DNA from 3 places in the Glutamicibacter sp. AOP5-A2-18 genome. Region 3 is predicted to be linked to each of the others. Evidence: riboswitches for the same ligand, from Rfam matches in the RefSeq annotation. Region 3 holds a riboswitch; each other region holds the start of a gene.
The links. Region 3 has a riboswitch for S-adenosylmethionine ahead of ACT3RW_RS03000 (hypothetical protein). Riboswitches for the same ligand answer to the same signal wherever they lie in the genome.
Positions count from the first base shown of each region.

Region 1: linked by a shared signal. The riboswitch ahead of ACT3RW_RS01410 (methionine ABC transporter ATP-binding protein) and the one ahead of ACT3RW_RS03000 (hypothetical protein) in region 3 are both predicted to bind S-adenosylmethionine.
Region 2: linked by a shared signal. The riboswitch ahead of ACT3RW_RS01385 (ABC transporter ATP-binding protein) and the one ahead of ACT3RW_RS03000 (hypothetical protein) in region 3 are both predicted to bind S-adenosylmethionine.

Region 1 covers NZ_JBQSVW010000001.1:294,442-299,925, reverse strand. The annotation lists gene ACT3RW_RS01425 (acyl-CoA dehydrogenase family protein) at 1-1,081, opposite strand, end outside; gene ACT3RW_RS01420 (MetQ/NlpA family ABC transporter substrate-binding protein) at 1,237-2,049, opposite strand; gene ACT3RW_RS01415 (methionine ABC transporter permease) at 2,090-2,806, opposite strand; gene ACT3RW_RS01410 (methionine ABC transporter ATP-binding protein) at 2,823-3,632, opposite strand; SAM riboswitch class I at 3,718-3,807, opposite strand; gene ACT3RW_RS01405 (SDR family oxidoreductase) at 4,091-4,954, shown strand; gene ggt (gamma-glutamyltransferase) at 5,174-5,484, shown strand, end outside.
Region 2 covers NZ_JBQSVW010000001.1:287,361-292,844, reverse strand. The annotation lists gene ACT3RW_RS01395 (LLM class flavin-dependent oxidoreductase) at 1-1,401, opposite strand; gene ACT3RW_RS01390 (acyl-CoA dehydrogenase family protein) at 1,453-2,793, opposite strand; SAM riboswitch class I at 2,809-2,900, opposite strand; SAM riboswitch class I at 3,168-3,270, shown strand; gene ACT3RW_RS01385 (ABC transporter ATP-binding protein) at 3,276-4,085, shown strand; gene ACT3RW_RS01380 (aliphatic sulfonate ABC transporter substrate-binding protein) at 4,167-5,189, shown strand; gene ACT3RW_RS01375 (ABC transporter permease) at 5,196-5,484, shown strand, end outside.
Region 3 covers NZ_JBQSVW010000001.1:611,972-617,455, reverse strand. The annotation lists gene ACT3RW_RS03015 (hypothetical protein) at 223-639, opposite strand; gene ACT3RW_RS03010 (helix-turn-helix domain-containing protein) at 734-1,297, opposite strand; gene ACT3RW_RS03005 (DinB family protein) at 1,471-2,085, shown strand; SAM riboswitch class IV at 2,130-2,243, shown strand; gene ACT3RW_RS03000 (hypothetical protein) at 2,257-2,523, shown strand; gene ACT3RW_RS02995 (VIT1/CCC1 transporter family protein) at 2,555-3,658, shown strand; gene ACT3RW_RS02990 (LOG family protein) at 3,678-4,856, opposite strand; gene ACT3RW_RS02985 (DEAD/DEAH box helicase) at 4,943-5,484, shown strand, end outside.

The DNA of each region.
Region 1 (5,484 bases), 320 kb from region 3:
GATCTAACGATTTAGAGGTCGATACCGCTGACGCGCCGGTGACATCAAAGAGTTCGCTGGTGGCATCCAAAATCAGCTTTGGTGTGGTTACGTGAGCTTGTTGAACTGCCAACTCTGCACGCAGGTACGCAGCATCAGAATCCAAAGCCAGCTGCGGATCTAGGGCCGCGTCTAATTCGCGGGCTGCTGTGGTGACTATGCATTCAGCAGCAAAAACATTCGCCGCCAAGCGTCCAACCAACTCTTGAATCTGCGGATCATCCTTGAACAAAGAACCCGAACCGGTGTTAAAGGTGCGGGTACGCGTAGCTACGATCTGTGCTGCCTCATTGCGGGCGGCCTTACCGATGCCTACAAGTACCGACAGTAGACACAGTTGGAAGAACGCAGGTTCCAGAGTAGATGCGATTTTACGCTGAATAATGTTCTCGGCCTGAACCGGAACATCAGTGAATATGGCAGTACCGGTACCGGTCAATGGCTGGCCAAACCCATCCCAATCATCCAGGATTTCCACCCCGTCAGCGTTCCGGTCAACGATGGCGTACTGACGCCCTTCAACACCTTGCGTACTGGTCATGACCACAACCCAATCAGCAAAAATCGATCCGGTGGTGTAGTACTTTTCACCGCGCAAGACCCAGCCATCAGCGTTCTTCACGAGCTTGGTATTCGTGGTGCCTAATGCGTTGCCGCCACGTTCAGTTGCAGCGTTGCCAAAGATCTGACCATCCAGCACCCGTGGGAACCAACGGTCCTGAAACTTCTCGGGTTGCAATGCGATGGTCTCTACAAAGGCGAAATGGCTGCGCAACAAATGAGCCACATTGGAATCTGCCGTGGCAAGTTCAATCAGCAAACGGAAGAGGTGCTCGTGACTGACTGGTGTGCCACCGTGACTTTCAGGTACGCGCAACGTGGTAAATCCTGCGTCCTTGAGCCACTGCACCTGCTCAAATGGCAGAACACGGTTTTGTTCGCGTTCTCGGCTTCCCTCAGCTATTCGTGCGAAAACTTCACTGAAACGCTTGAGCAGTTCCTGGTAGTGGCTCTCTGTTGTTGCCGCGGCGATTGTCGTCATTGCTTCTCCCTGCAGGACATCGGTATCTAAGTTCAGTATCAAAAAGTAGTGGCCCCACGACGCGGATCAACTATCGTCGTGGGGCCAAGGCCTACTTATTCCAGGTGGCGAAATCTGCTTCCAGGTCGCGGTCCCATGGGGTGCCTAGAGCGCCGTCAAGGTAATCTGCGTACCACTTGCTTGACCTCATCTGAGTGATAAGCCTCTTCAAGGACTTTGCCCTTCTCGGTATCCATGAATCCAGGTTTGGCACCAATGATGTTGATGTATGGAAGTGCTTCTTCTTCCTTTTCAAAGAGCAACGCGTCGTCTGGGTTCAGACCAATCTCGGCGCCGAGGCGAGCAAAGAGGAATCCGGCGTCAACGTCCGGCAGAGTCTTGGACAATGACTGCTGATCAACTTCAACAAACTTGAAGTTCTTTGGGTTCTCCAAAATGTCATTCTGCGACAGGCGAATCACGCTCTTGTTTGGCGTGACCTTCAATACCCCTGCCTTATCAAGCAGGGCCAATGCGCGACCATTATTAGCGGTATCTACAGGCAATGCGATGGTGGCACCGTTAGGCAGTTCCTTGATGGAATCGTACTTTTTCGAGTACACGCCGGCTGGTGAACTGTACATGTAGAAGGCTGGATCCACATCCACGTTCTGGTCCTTCTTGAACTGCTCAAGGTAGGCACCGTGCTGGAAGAAGTTCGCATCATACTCACCGTTAGATACCACGTGGTTTGGCTGCACGATATCGGTGACATACGTGGCATCCAGCTTCCAACCCTTCTCAGCCAGTAGCTTCTGAGCGATCTTGGTGGGCTCCTGTGACGGAGCCGATTCGGTGACAATGATCTTGATGGTCTTGTCCCCAGTTCCGGAAGCTTCTCCGCCTCCGACCAGACCACATGAGGTTAGTCCTAAGAGTGCTGCCGAGCCAGCGGCGAAGGTCAAGAAAGTACGACGAGATACTGCCATGATGTTTTCCTTAGATAAAGTGCGAGTTGAGAAGAAGTGTTTAGCGTTTGTCTGCTGCACGCGAGAGCCGAGTACCAACAAACTGAACTGCGTGCACCAGCAAGATCATCAGAATGATCGCTAGGAGCATGACGCCGGTTTCGTAACGGTAGTAGCCGTAGCGGATAGCAAAATCGCCAATACCTCCGCCACCTACCAGACCGGCCATCGCTGAGTACGAGATGAAACTGACCGTCATGATGGTGACAGATGAGAGCAGTGCAGGTCTTGCCTCGACAAGTAATACTTCGCGAATGATCTGTCCGCGGGTAGCACCCATGGCCTGCGCAGCTTCAACAACTCCATTGCCAAGCTGGCTGATGTTCTGTTCCACAAAACGTGCAAAATAAGGAATCGCGTTAATCGTCAGCGGAACAATGACGGCAGCAGTTCCAATGGTCGTTCCCACCACAAACCGGGTGAACGGGATGATGGCAATCAGCAAAATAAGGAATGGGAAGGAACGGATGGTGTTCACTATTCCGTCAACAATCTGGTGCAACCGCGGACGGGGACGCAGACCATTAGGCGACATGGAGAACAGCCAGATCCCCAGTGGCGTTCCGAGCAAAATTGCAATTGGAATGGCGACCAGAAGCATGGCGAAAGTTTGTGCCATGGCCACCCAAATTTCCGGGGCCAGTTCAACAATTCGGTCAAAGTTAAAAGCTGCTGCACTGCCGTTGCTCGTGCCCAGCACTAGTGAAGATAAGTTCATTGGTAATCCAGGTTCTTTATACGCGCGCTACGTGGGCAGCTGATGAGGATGAAACGGGTTTTGGGCTGCGGTTCAACGTAATTTCATCGCTGATCAGATAGCGTCCGATAGGCGTCGTGGGTTCAAAGCCAGGCTCTTGCAACTCATTCAGGGCGAACTCTTCAACTACTGAACCGTCTTCCATTACCGAGACGCGGTCTGCGATGGCCTTAATAACGTTCATTTCGTGCGTGACAATAACTGTGGTGATTCCGAGGCTGGCGTTGATGTCGCTGAGGTACTGCAGCACCGAGGTCGTGGTTCGCGGATCCACTGCACTGGTCGGTTCATCGCACAAGAGGACTTTTGGCTCGGTCACCAACGCTCGTGCAATGGAGATGCGTTGCTTCTGACCGCCTGAAAGCTGTCCTGGGTATGCGCTGGCCTTGTCAGCCAAATCAACAATGGCCAAAGCTTCCAAGGCGCGTTCGCGACGCTCGTTTTTTGCTACACCAGCAAACTTCAGATTCAGTTCCACGTTCTGCAACGCGGTGCGATTGTTCAGCAGATTGAAGTGCTGAAAAATCATTCCGATTTCATGTCGTTGCTTACGCAAATCGCCATCGCTGAGTCCGGTAAGTTCCACGTCATCGACAAAAACCTGACCGGAGGTTGGGCGCTGAAGTAAGTTGATGTTGCGCAACAGCGTTGACTTGCCAGCACCGGAGAAGCCGATGATCCCGTGAATGCTTCCGGCTTCAATGTTCAGGGTCACGTCTTTAACTGCCGTGAATTGATCCTGGCCATTGCCAAATGTTGTTGTTACGTTCTCAAGACGAATCATCATCGCTCCTTTACTGCTTGGTTATACGGAGCGTTCTTCACGAGGAAAACCTGTCTTTAAACAGACTTTCCCGTCGCGAAGTGAAAGTACTCCATCGGTCCTGGCTGTAGCACCGCTCCCTTACGGGTGGTTGCTGCGACGTCGTTGAGCCAGATCTCTCAGTCGCTCTGGATGGTGTGTGTTCGGTTGTACGGTCCGAACGATTTAAGTCTGTCTTCCATGGCCATGACCGAACAATAATTACGTAAACGGAAGTCATGAAGTCACCAAAACTTACTCACAACGTCAAAAAATTGCTTTGGTTTGCGTAGCAATTCTTCACTTTCCTCAAAGGTTTCGAATCAAGACGACGACCCTTGACGTATTGATTCCCCTTTTGGTTTCATGCGCACGACTGACCGTCGGGAATTGAACCGCGAGGGACGTGGTTGTATTAGTTTGCAGACCAACGAGAGGACAACATGAAGATTGCAATTGCAGGAGCCACCGGACAGCTGGGCCAACTGGTTATCAACGCACTATTAGAGCGCGGTGCAGATCCTGCACAACTGGTTGCCCTTGGACGTTCTGAAGAAAAACTCGCTCCTCTGGCGGGCAAGGGTCTGGAGACCCGCGCCGCTGACTACAACGTCGAGGCAAGCCTGGTGTCAGCTCTCGAAGGCGTAGACAAGTTGCTTCTGATTTCAGGTAGCGAAGTTGGCCAGCGCATCACCCAGCATGAGAACGTCATCAACGCTGCCCAGCGCGTGAACGTATCGCTGATTGCTTATACCTCTATTGCCAATGCCCTGACCGGCAACATGAAACTGGCGCAAGAGCATGTGGCTACCGAACAGTTACTGGCGGGCTCCGGCATTGAATACGTCTTGCTACGCAACGGTTGGTACACCGAAAACTACACCGATCAGCTCCTGGGCTACCTCAACAGCCGCGTAGTTCTCGGCGCCGCAGGTAACGGCAGGATCAGCGCCGCCCCACGTGCCGACTACGCAGAAGCAGCCGCAGCGGTATTGCTCTCCGAAGAAAATGAGTCCGGCAAGATCTACGAACTTGGTGGCGACAAGGCCTTCACCCTGAGTCAGCTGGCCGGTGCCGTGGGCGCCGCCGCCGGCCAAGAGGTCAATTACCAGGAAGTTGAACCAGAGAAGCTCGTTGCGATCTACACCGAATCCGGCGTGCCAGCACAGTTTGCAGACATCCTGGTTGATACCGACGTGCAGGTTCGTGACGGTGCCCTGGAAGTGAACTCGGCAGATCTTTCCCAGCTCATTGGCCGTCCAACCGCATCGTTGGGTAAGACCATCAAGGAAGCTCTGGCTCAGTAAACTAACCAGCTGCACCAACGCTGAAGTGGGCAGTGATCCCCGACTGACTAGTCGGGGATCACTGCCCACAGTTCTAACGTCATAACTATAAATATTGTGATCACTTGCGCGGAATTACAACGCTTCTAAAAAGATGGCTCGTGTCACACCCCTAGCGCTTCGAGCACTTCCCGTAAATTGACGCATACTTCATCCCCACCTCTTTCAGGAGATCAGAGTATGCAACGATCAAGTTTGCGCGCTTTGGCTGGCGCAACGATTCTTTCTTTGGGACTAGGAGCTTTCACAGTCCTCCCGGCGAGCGCTGACCCAAGGCACACAGAAAAGACCCCGACTGCTACCGGTACCGGAGGCGCAGTAGCTTCCGTGGATCCAGAAGCTTCGGCAGCAGGACTCGAAGTATTGCGTAAGGGTGGCAACGCTGTTGATGCCGCGGTGGCTACCGCTGCAGCCCTAGGTGTCACCGAACCCTACAGCGCTGGCATTGGCGGCGGCGGCTACTTCATGTACTACGACGCGTCCACGGGCAA
Region 2 (5,484 bases), 320 kb from region 3:
TTAGCTCTTGGCAGCCAAGCGATTGCTGATCTTGTACTTCGCGGCGCGGTGAGTTTCCTTCACGCGGTCCCCGGTACCGAAGAGCTTGTTACGCAGCGAACCGTCGGCGTATTCGGTCTTGTAGGCACCACGAGCCTGTAGCTCAGGAACAACATACTCAACAACATCTTCGAAGGTTGCCGGGGTCACGGCGTAGGCGAGGTTAAAACCATCAACGTCGGTGTAGTCCACCCAGTCAATGAGCTTGTCTGCAACCTCTGGGCCCGAGCCAACGGTGATTGGTCCGAAGCCGCCAACACCAACCCATTCAGCAAGCTGACGGATGGTCCATGGGTTGCCGTCATCGCCGCTGGCCTTCTGGAAGGTCTCCACCGAAGACTGGATGGCGTTGGACTTGACGTTGGAACCCAGTGGCTCATCGGGATCCAGCTCTGAGAGGTCAACGCCCATCCAACCGGAGATCAGTACCTGTGCACCTTCGACGTCCGCGTAGGACTTGTAGTCTTCGTACTTGGCCTGAGCCTTTTCAGAGGTCTCATCGGTGATGATGGTCTGCATGGCGAAAATCTTCACGTCGTAACGGTCGCGGCCAGCAGCCTCAACAGCGTCACGAATCTTGGTGACCGTAGCCTTGAGGATTTCGCGGGTAGGGCTGGTAACAAATACTGCTTCAGCGTTCTGTGAGGCGAACTTGATGCCACGTGAAGAAGCGCCGGCCTGGTAGATCACCGGGGTGCGCTGGGTGGACGGCTCAGTGATAGCAATACCGGGCACCTTAAAGTACTTGCCCTCGTGCTCAATATTGTGCACCTTTTCCGGGTCCGTGTAGATCCCGGTTTCCTTGTTGTTCTGAACCGCGTCATCTTCCCACGAGCCTTCAAGCAACTTGTAGACCACTTCGAGGTATTCGTCGGCGTGGTCATAACGCTCGTCGTGTTCCATCTGGTCTTCTTGGCCCATATTGCGGGCGGCCGAAGGCAAGTAACCGGTGACCACGTTCCAACCCACACGACCATCGGTGAGGTGATCCAAGGTAGCCAGACGACGGGCAAAAGCATATGGGTGCTCATAGGCGGTTCCGGCGGTGACGCCGAAGCCCAAGTTTTCAGTTACTGCAGCCATGGCCGAGACCAGCATCATCGGGTCATTAACCGGTGCCTGTGCGCCCGAGCGCAGTGGGGATTCGTTGGTGCCGTTAAAGACATCGTAGGTACCTAGTACGTCGGCAATAAACAGGCCGTCGAACTTACCCTTTTCTAGCACCTTCGCTAGGTGGGTCCAGTAGCCGATGGTGTTGTACGTTGAGGCTTTGTCATCTGGGTGACGCCACAGACCTGGCGACTGGTGCACCACGCAGTTCATGTCGAATGCGTTGAAGAGAATTTCGCGCTTCGTGCTCATAGGTGTTCTCCTTGCCGTGAATCTGTATTGGTGAAATTAGAAATTAGGCGCTTAGGCGCCGTAGTTTTGGTGGTTGCTGTCTTCGCCGGTGACCAAGAGACGTTGAGGCTGAACCGCATTGATTTCGTAGTCCCCCACGATGCGCGCCTTGTACATGGCCGGGTTGTGGGTGGCGATGGTTCGTGCGTTACGCCAGTGCCGATCTAGGTTGCACACAATGCTGGTTGATGAGGCCCCTAAACCGTCAAAGAGTTTGCTGGTTGCTCCGAGCACCAACGGTTGCACGATGGTCTGGGCGCGGTTAGCCGATAGTTCACAGACCGCGTAGCGTTCCTCGTCGTTCAGTCCTGGGTCTACCAGTGCTGCTTCAACTTCTAGTACTGCGCCAATCACTACCGAGTCGACGGCGAAGGACTCTGCTGAGACTTCGCCGACCAGCTGAAGTACCTGTGGTTCGCGGTAGGCAGGAACGCCTGTGCCGGTGGTGAAGATACGGGTACGGTTCTGGACCGACTGGCGCAGATCGTTCAGCGCGGCGCGGGCAATACCTGCTTGCACTGCGGTGAGGACCAGCTGGTAGATCGCAGCTTCGGAGTCGTTAGTTGCCTGTGGGATAAAACAGTCCACGGGCACCTGATGGAACTCGGTGGTGCCGGTACCGGTCAGCCCCTGACCAAACCCATCCCAATCGTCAAGGATTTTTACGCCACTGCGTTGGGTGGAAACGACGGCAATCTGCCGGCCAGCCTTTTCTGGATGGGCCACTGCCACTGCGGTCCAGTCGGCAAAGATGGTGCCGGTGCAGTAGTACTTTTCACCGTCAACTAGCCAGCGGCCATCAGACTCGGTGACCTTGGTGTTCAGCGTACCTAGTGCGTTGCCGCCACGTTCGGTGTACGCATTGCCGACAATCTGACCGGCAGCAATACGGGTAACCCACTTGTTGCGCAGCTCTTGATCTTCAAGAATCAGAATGCTCTCCACAAAGGCGATGTGTGCTCGCCAGAGCTGGCCAACATGGGAATCAGCCTCGGAAAGTTCAATCAGCAGGCGGAACACGTCAACCAGACGTGCGCCGTAGCCGCCCTCAGAAACTGGAATGCGCAGCGCACCAAAGCGGTCGCGGTTCAGCAGGCCTACCTGTTCAAAAGGTAGCACGCGGTTGCGATCGCGGTCCCGTGCGGTCGACGCGATCTGAGCGAATACCGGACGGAAAATTTCAGCCAAACGGTCATACTGTTCGTCCGCGCCCGGACCGGGAGTGACTTTGAGTAGTTGCCGCGTAGACAGTTGCTCTTCGAAGTCATCTAGTCCCATGGCGCTAGCCTGCGAAGGATCGCTGAGCTGGTTGAAGTCCAAACCGGAAGTGTTCGGCGACTCGCCAAATGACATTGAAGTCCTCAATTCTTTCCATCGGTCCTGGCGGTAGCACCGTCCCGCGATTCGGGTGGTTGCTGCGGCGTCGTCGAGCCAGATCTCTCAGCCGCTCTGGATGGGTTGTCATTCATTTGTAGCCGTAACAAAGCAATCATTCCAAGCCACGAAGTCACATTTCATTGTTCAGACCAGGTGGCTTGACAGTTGCGTTGCACAGTCAATGACGCGTCATATCGAAGATGACTTGCCAAGAATCCCCAACTATCGATTAAACAGCCTTCTAATGAAATAAATAACGAAATAACCCGCGCATGTGACGTAGTTATCGAAGATTTTTCATGTTACGCAAGATTTGCTTTCAAATCGTTCGAAAGCCTGTAATGGACACGTAACCATCCCGAGCGGCCGAGAGATCTGGCTCAGTGACGCCGCAGCAACCACCTATGGATGACACACTCCATAGGCCGGTGCTACCGCCAGGACCGATGGAGATGATCATGGCTCTTAGCCTTGCACTGCCTCAAGCGCACACCTCGACCGCTTTAGACGTGGAATTCAGCAATGTTTCGCGCACCTTCACCACCAAAAGTGAAAGCCGCGCGGTCCTCAGCGATATCAACTTGCAGATCCCCGCGGGCCAAGTTGTTGCGATCCTTGGAGCTAGCGGCTGCGGCAAGTCCACACTGCTTCGCGCGGTCTCCGGGTTGGACCAACCATCCACCGGATCCATCCGTACCGGAAAACGCAACGTAGATGGCATCAACGAACTATGTGCGGTCGCATTTCAGGAACCACGACTACTACCGTGGCGATCGGTCCGAGAAAATATCGCTTTGGGCCTCGCGCCAGGTACCAGCAAGGCCGACGGTGCTGAACTGATTGATGAATTAATCGAGCTGACCGGGCTCAGCCACGCGACAGATCTTCGCCCGCGCGAAATTTCAGGTGGTATGGCTCAGCGCGTCTCGCTGGCTCGTGCCTTGGCACGGCGCCCTGGAGTGCTGCTACTTGATGAACCCTTCGGCGCACTGGACGCTTTGACGCGGCTGAAAATGCAAGATCTATTGCTCTCCATCCATGCTTCCTTCCCCACCACAATTCTTATGGTCACCCACGACGTGGACGAGGCGTTGACCTTGGCTGACCGAGTCATCGTCCTGGGACGTGAGGGTCAAGATACCGCGGCCACCGTCATTAAAGAACTCTCAATGAGCGCTTCTCATCCTCGCAAACACAACGAAGATCAGTTCATCGCTCACCGCGCAGGATTGCTTCGACTTCTTGGTGTGGACCCGACTAACCATTGACGTTTAACACCGATTCCCCCTGATCTACTCCATCAGCGACATAGCTGTCGCTTACCCGCACGCACAATTTAGAGGATTATTATGCTTTCGCACCGCTTCACTCGACGTACCGCACTTGCCACCGCAGCACTGTTGATCGGGGCTACTGCCCTGACCGGTTGCGCCGGAGAAAACGCTACGGCCTCAGGATCAGATAAGACCCTGTCCATTGACTTCGCCACCTACAACCCGCTGAGCCTGGTCATCAAAGAAAAAGGTTGGCTCGACGACGCCGCTAAGGATCAAGGCGTCAAGGTGGAATGGGTTCAGTCCGCTGGCTCTAACAAGGCCAATGAAGCATTACGTGCTGACGCAGTGAATGTTGGCTCCACCGCAGGATCCGCCGCTTTGTTAGCCCGGTCCAACGGTTCACCGATCAAGACTATCGACCTGTATTCGCAGCCAGAATGGGCCGCTCTGGTGGTTGCTAAGGACTCCAAGATCAAATCGGTGAAAGACCTCAAGGGCAAAACTGTGGCCGCCACTAAAGGCACCGATCCTTACTTCTTCCTGCTTCAAGCACTAGAGCAGGCAGGTCTGAGCGAAAAGGACATCACCGTACAGAATCTGCAACACGCGGACGGTCGTACCGCGTTGGTCAACGGTTCGGTTGACGCTTGGAGCGGACTAGATCCCATCATGGCCGCAGCCGAACAAGACGGTGCGAAGCTGCTGTATCGCAACCTAGATTTCAACACCTACGGTGCACTTAATGCTCGCGAAGACTTCATCAAGCAGAGCCCCGAACTAGCCCAGCTGGTCGTTGACTCCTACGAGAAAGCACGCGAATGGTCGGGCAAGCATCCAGAAGAGACCGCCAAGATCTTGGCTGATGTTGCCGGTCTAGATCCTAAGGTTGCCGCCACTGTCATCGAAGAACGTTCCAACTTGGACGTATCGGCCGTTCCCGGAACCGAGTACACCAAAGTCTTGAAGACTATCGCGCCCACCTTGGTCGCCAGCGGCGATGTCTCCAAGCAGGAATCCGTAGACGAGGCCCTAGCAACTTTGGTTGATGACCAATTTGCTACCAAAGCTGACCCAACCAAAATTTCCGGAGAGTAGTCAGCAATGAGCACCACCGTCTCCACGAGAAATCCGAAGAAGGCTAAATCCGGAGTCTCTGCCACCATCTTGCGCGCTCCACACTGGTTGTTATCCCTGATCTTGCCGGTTATTGTTCTGGTGATCTGGCAGGTCGTGACGTCCACTGGAATCGTCGCTCCTTGGACTTTGCCCACCCCCACTTCTGTAGTCACTGCAGCAGTTGAGCTATTGCGTGACGGAGATCTTGGCAAACACATTGGCATTTCCACGCAACGTGTATTGCTTGGATTCTTCTTTGGTTCCTTGCTCGGTC
Region 3 (5,484 bases):
TGCCCTCCTGGCACTTATTCGGCAACTGCCATAGTTGCCTAATATGAAACTTACGTTTCCCATTATGCTATTTTGTTGGCGAGGTCACGTCAAGACTCAGAGCACCAAAATAGTGACTATGACGTGAATTCCGGGGCAAAAGACAACAAAAGCCGTAGCCCTACAAGGGGCTACGGCAGCATTTGACGATCCTGAGCACTGAAGGCAGAACGTCTAAAAATTCTATTCTTGGCGAAGGTACTTCCTGGTGGCTTTGATCATTGCTCGATCCAGCTCGTGGATTGCCACGCAAAAGCCGGTGGAAAGAATGATAGATTTGAGCATAAGTTCACCGGGATCATCGGCCACGTAAACCAGCTGAATTGGACCCACAAGAACGAGAAGAACCATCGTCCAGACGGCATATGGCCAAGAAGTATGGGCTTGAGCCATTTGAGGGAAGCGTGCACGCCGCCGGATGGTGCGCATTCCGATTATCACAATCACCACAGCGATGATGACCGCGCCGATGAAAAAGAAGTTGCGCTGGGTACGAATCCACGTCAAGGTGGTGCCCGCGAGTAAACCAAGGAACACCGAAGCCCACCAGCCGATAGAGCGTAGCTGGTTCTGGGTGCCAGTTGTTTCGCTAGTACTCACGCCACTCCTATCGCTCGCCGCACCATGTGCGTACGGTGAACACACCTTTTTAGAATACGCGCTTGAACGCATCGGCACGAGTAAGGCTCCCCGGTTAGAGGATCAAGGTCCACGTCACCAAGGCCACTTCATCGGCTTCATTTTCCCAGCTATGCGGCTCGCGCCCTGGGAAGGTCATAGTGTCTCCGGCTTGGAGTTCAACGCGTTGATCCGGCAACACTAAAGTGAACCTCCCCGAGATCACATGCAAAACTTCCAGTTCACAGTCCACCGAATACAGTTCGGCTTCACCAACACCCTTGGGCGCGATTTCAGCGCGAATCATCTGAACCCGCCTTTCGCTACGCGGTGTCACCAATTGCTCAGTGATTCCTTCTCCGCCTAGGGACACCCGTGGCGCTTCGGCCAATCGCACCAACATCGTTTCAGGCACTTCAAATAGCGTTCCCACTTCAATGCCCAGCACTTCGCATAGTTTCAGCAGCGTTGAAACCGAAGGGCTGGTCAGATCTCGCTCAACACGCGAGAGAAAGCCCTTGGTCAATCCGGACAGTTCAGCAACCTGGTCGATGGTCATCCGCTGCCTTTGGCGCACCCCGCGTAGCCGTGAACCAATATTGATTGCAGCACCGGTTGATTCCACGGGCAGGGTCTTCATATTTTTGCTCCATCGCCTCTGTTGTTCCGACGCACTAGGCGTCTTCCTGCCATTTGCCTAAGTCAGCAGGCAGGTTTACCAATAGTAAACAGACCCTAGCTGGGGTGCGTCAAATATGTCGCACACCACAACAACTGCTGTTCGCTGAGCAGCCGGCTGATTACACTCGGCATATGATGAACAGCAAAGAGCTTTTGCGTGAATACCTCAACGACGCCCGCAACGCGGTGATCTATAAAGCTCAGGGACTGAGCGATCACTTGGCCCGCAAGCCACTGACGCCCACCGGCACGCATGTTCTTGGCGTAGTACATCACTTGGCCATCACCGAATACGGATACTTCGGCCAGTGCCTGGGCCGAGAAATCAACAACCCCTATGTGCAAGAACTCACGGACTCCGACGATCCGCAAGCCGACTTTTTACCGCCGGCACACTTCACCGCCGGCGACATCATTGATTTTTATCAACAGGCGGTCGCATTCTGCGAACAGAGCATCGCGTCCCTGCCATTGGATGCACCGGCCGAAGTGCCATGGTGGATTCGCCGCCGGCACACCACCTTGGAACAGCTCATGATTCATATGATCGCTGAAACCTCCCGGCACGCCGGGCACCTTGATATCGTGCGCGAACAGCTTGATGGCTTCACCGGTCTTCGCCCCGAAGCTCCCAACCTTCCCCCGTATTCCACAACCCAGTGGGAACAGCAGTACACGAAGATCAACCAGCTGTCCCAGACGCTAGACGCTGGGTCCAGCGCGGATGAAGGAAATATTTCAGGCTAGGACTTCACTGGCTTACTTGCACGGGAGTAGCATCGCAAGTGTTGCTTCACGAGACACGGCGTAAAGCTCCGACTTGCCGTGCACCAACCCCAGATTCATGGGTGGTTCGGATGACGAAGCGGTCCGTTCACAATTTTGTGGCCGGGCAAGAACTCAGTGAGAGCGCATCCCATGGCATATTCCGTCCTGCCCATCATCGACCGCCAAACCGGACAAGTTCAGTTCAAGGTCCAGGGCCAATGGCACATTCGATACGTGTGCGATCCAGCTCGCTTAGAATTGCTCATCGCCCGATCCGCGCGCCGCCCGATCTTTGAACCGGCGACCTCGCAGCTAGTACTTTCCATTGCTAGCTCCGGTCAGCCCGAGGGGCAGAGCATCGCTTTTAGTCTTGCCAAATTCCCAAGTCTGAGACCGCTGTCTAAACTGGGTAGCTGATCCGTTATCTGCCAAGAGAGCTGTATTCGTGATGCCGAACCAGTCAGCAACCGAACCTACCCGCGCCCAAATCCAACGTTGGCGCAAGTATCTGGCCGACGAGGTCGCTGAAGGTGCCATCTATCGGACCCTAGCCCAAAAGAAAACTGGGCAAGAGAAGCAAATCCTTCTAGGTCTGGCCGCGGCCGAAGCACGCCATGAGGAACACTGGCGACAAAAACTAGGTGTCCACGCCAAGACGGTCCGCCCCTCCTTGAGGCGCACCATCTTGCGTTTTTTGGCGCTTAGCTTCGGTTCGGTGTTCGTTTTGGCTATGGCACAGCGCTCTGAGAGCAGCTCCCCCTACCGCGATGATCAGGACGCGACCGCGCAAATGGCCGCCGACGAAGAGGTCCACGAAGAGGTAGTGCGTGCTTTGGCCACCGCCGGTCGCGCTCAGCTTTCGGGCAACTTCCGCGCCGCCGTATTTGGCGCCAATGACGGTCTAGTCTCCAACTTGGCGCTCATCATGGGTATTGGCGCCACCGGCGTTTCTTCCACTTTTGTCTTGTTCTCCGGCATTGCCGGGCTGCTGGCCGGAGCATTATCGATGGCCGCTGGCGAATTTGTTTCCGTGCGTTCTCAACGAGAGTTACTCACCGCATCCCGGCCTACCCAGGTCACGCTCACCGCGGCCCCCGATCTGAATCTGGATGCCAACGAGTTGGTACTGATTTACAAGGCTCGCGGAATGAACGATGAAGATGCTGAGCATCGCGCTGCCGAACGCATGGGCCTCTTCACCTGTGATTGCAACCCAGCCTTCTCGCTGAACCCGGAAGAACGGTCCGAAGAGCTGGAAAATGAACATGAGGAGCTCGGCTCGGCCACCGGCGCCGCCGGCACCTCGTTCCTGCTCTTCGCTTCCGGTGCGGTCATCCCGATCCTGCCGTATATCTTCGGCATGAGCGGCCTGCCTGCCGTGATCCTCTCGGTGGCCCTAGTCGGAATTGCTTTGATGCTCACCGGCGCTATCGTAGGTCTCCTCTCCGGAGCGTCCCCGATGAAGCGTGGGCTGCGCCAACTAGCCATCGGCTGGGGAGCTGCGGCAGTGACCTACTGCTTGGGACTCATCTTCGACGTACAGCTGGGCTAGAGCCAAGGAATTATTTGTCTCACCAGCGGGTACGCCGGCGTAGCGTGCTCATAGAACCAATAAATTCCATCGCTTCTTCGGCAGTATCTACCAGCGCAATTTTCTCTTCCATGACCCGGCCTGCGGCCAACGCCTTGAGCAAAGGCCAAGCTGGCATAGTTTCAGTCCAGTACTCGCGTCCTAGCAAGACCATGGGCACCACGCGCGCGCCGGTGGCGTAGTAGTTTTCGCAGGCGTCTTGGAAGATTTCCTGCACCGTACCTGCAGCACCCGGCAGAACAATTAGTCCCCCGTTAGCCTGCTCCAACAAAATCGCTTCGCGAATAGAGTTGGTGAAAAATTTTGCGATCTTTGTTGCAAACAAATTCGGTGGCTCATGGCCATAGAACCACGTCGGCACACCTAATGACTGGTGGGTGCTCGGGAATCGATCACGAACGGCGAGCGCAGTGCGAGCCCACTGTGTGCGCTGGTGAATCGCATCTGGAGCCGTGGCGAGCATCTGCAACGCAGCGTCGACATCTTGTGGATCATAATCAGCCAACCAAGCACCGAGGTTGGCCGCTTCCATCGCCCCCGGTCCCCCGCCGGTAGCAACGGCACATCCTGCCCGAGTAATCAGTTGGCCCAGTTCCACGGTCTGCGCGTAGTGCTCAGATCCGCGGGTCATCGCGTGCCCACCCATCACACCAATCAGCGGTGAGTCTTTAAAGGCCCCATCGTAAACTTCGGATACCAGAGCTTGAGAGATCTGGTAATCATGCAAGGTGGTCGCCATGGCACTGTCGTTATCGGTGACTTCAGGTGTGCTGTGTTGCTGAGAGTAGGCGTAGATCAGTGCGTCCGGAACTTGCTCATAGGGCTTGTCATCAATGCCTGCGTATATTTCGGCGGCCGTATATAGGTCCCGCTCACTGGTCTGAAAAGGTAGTTGCGTGCCTGAAGACATGCACAGTCCGCCGGTGGCCTGAACCAGTTCACGTCCCGCGGGTGAATACTGGCAATCAATAAATATCGCCTCGGACAGGTCCAGCGAACGCAGTATGGAATCGCGCTCACGCAGATCTAGTCGATGCACCCGCCACCCGTATCCTCGGGCATGGGGATTAGCCAAAGCTTCAGCAGCTAATCGGTCAAATTCGATCAGTGAAGTGATGTTCACCGCGCGCGCCGGAAGAAAAGGCCAGATATGGGACATGCGACAACGCTACGTCATACATAGGGATTATTCACACAGGGGCGCTTCAACTTTCACCACGGGCCGGAACGTGAAACGATGAGAGGATGAGTAACTCTGTTCCACCAACCATAGACGCCCGCCACTTGTTGGCCTTCTTGGGCGATGTTCCTTTCTTTTACGGAAAGAACTTAGCCGCTGAAGAAAATTCCGTGGTTGACGTGGAATTCGACGAGACGACTGGACAGATCGAGGGCACCGTACGAGCCGCCGATGAAGAGTTCTCGCCGATGATCCAAGTGCAGCAGGTCGATGATGAATGGAAGATCGAACTGTGCGAATGCTCCTGTGACAAGCCAGGCATCTGTGCACACATCGCAGCGCTAGCGATTGTGTCGAACAAGATTGCTTCCATGCCACGCCTGGTTCCTGTTGCCGAAGAAAAAAGCTCGGCTGCTTGGTCTCAGCAAATCGGGTCTTGGTTTGAAGAGTCAGAGCCCGGTCCAGCTGACGGATTGCTCGGTTCTCAACATGATCCAGTAGTGGCCATGGGTCTTCAGTTCATGCTCTTTGACTCGAAGAACACCACCCAGCAACAGCAGTGGATGCCTACTGGAACCATTCCGCATCCCACGCGCAACAAGCGTTT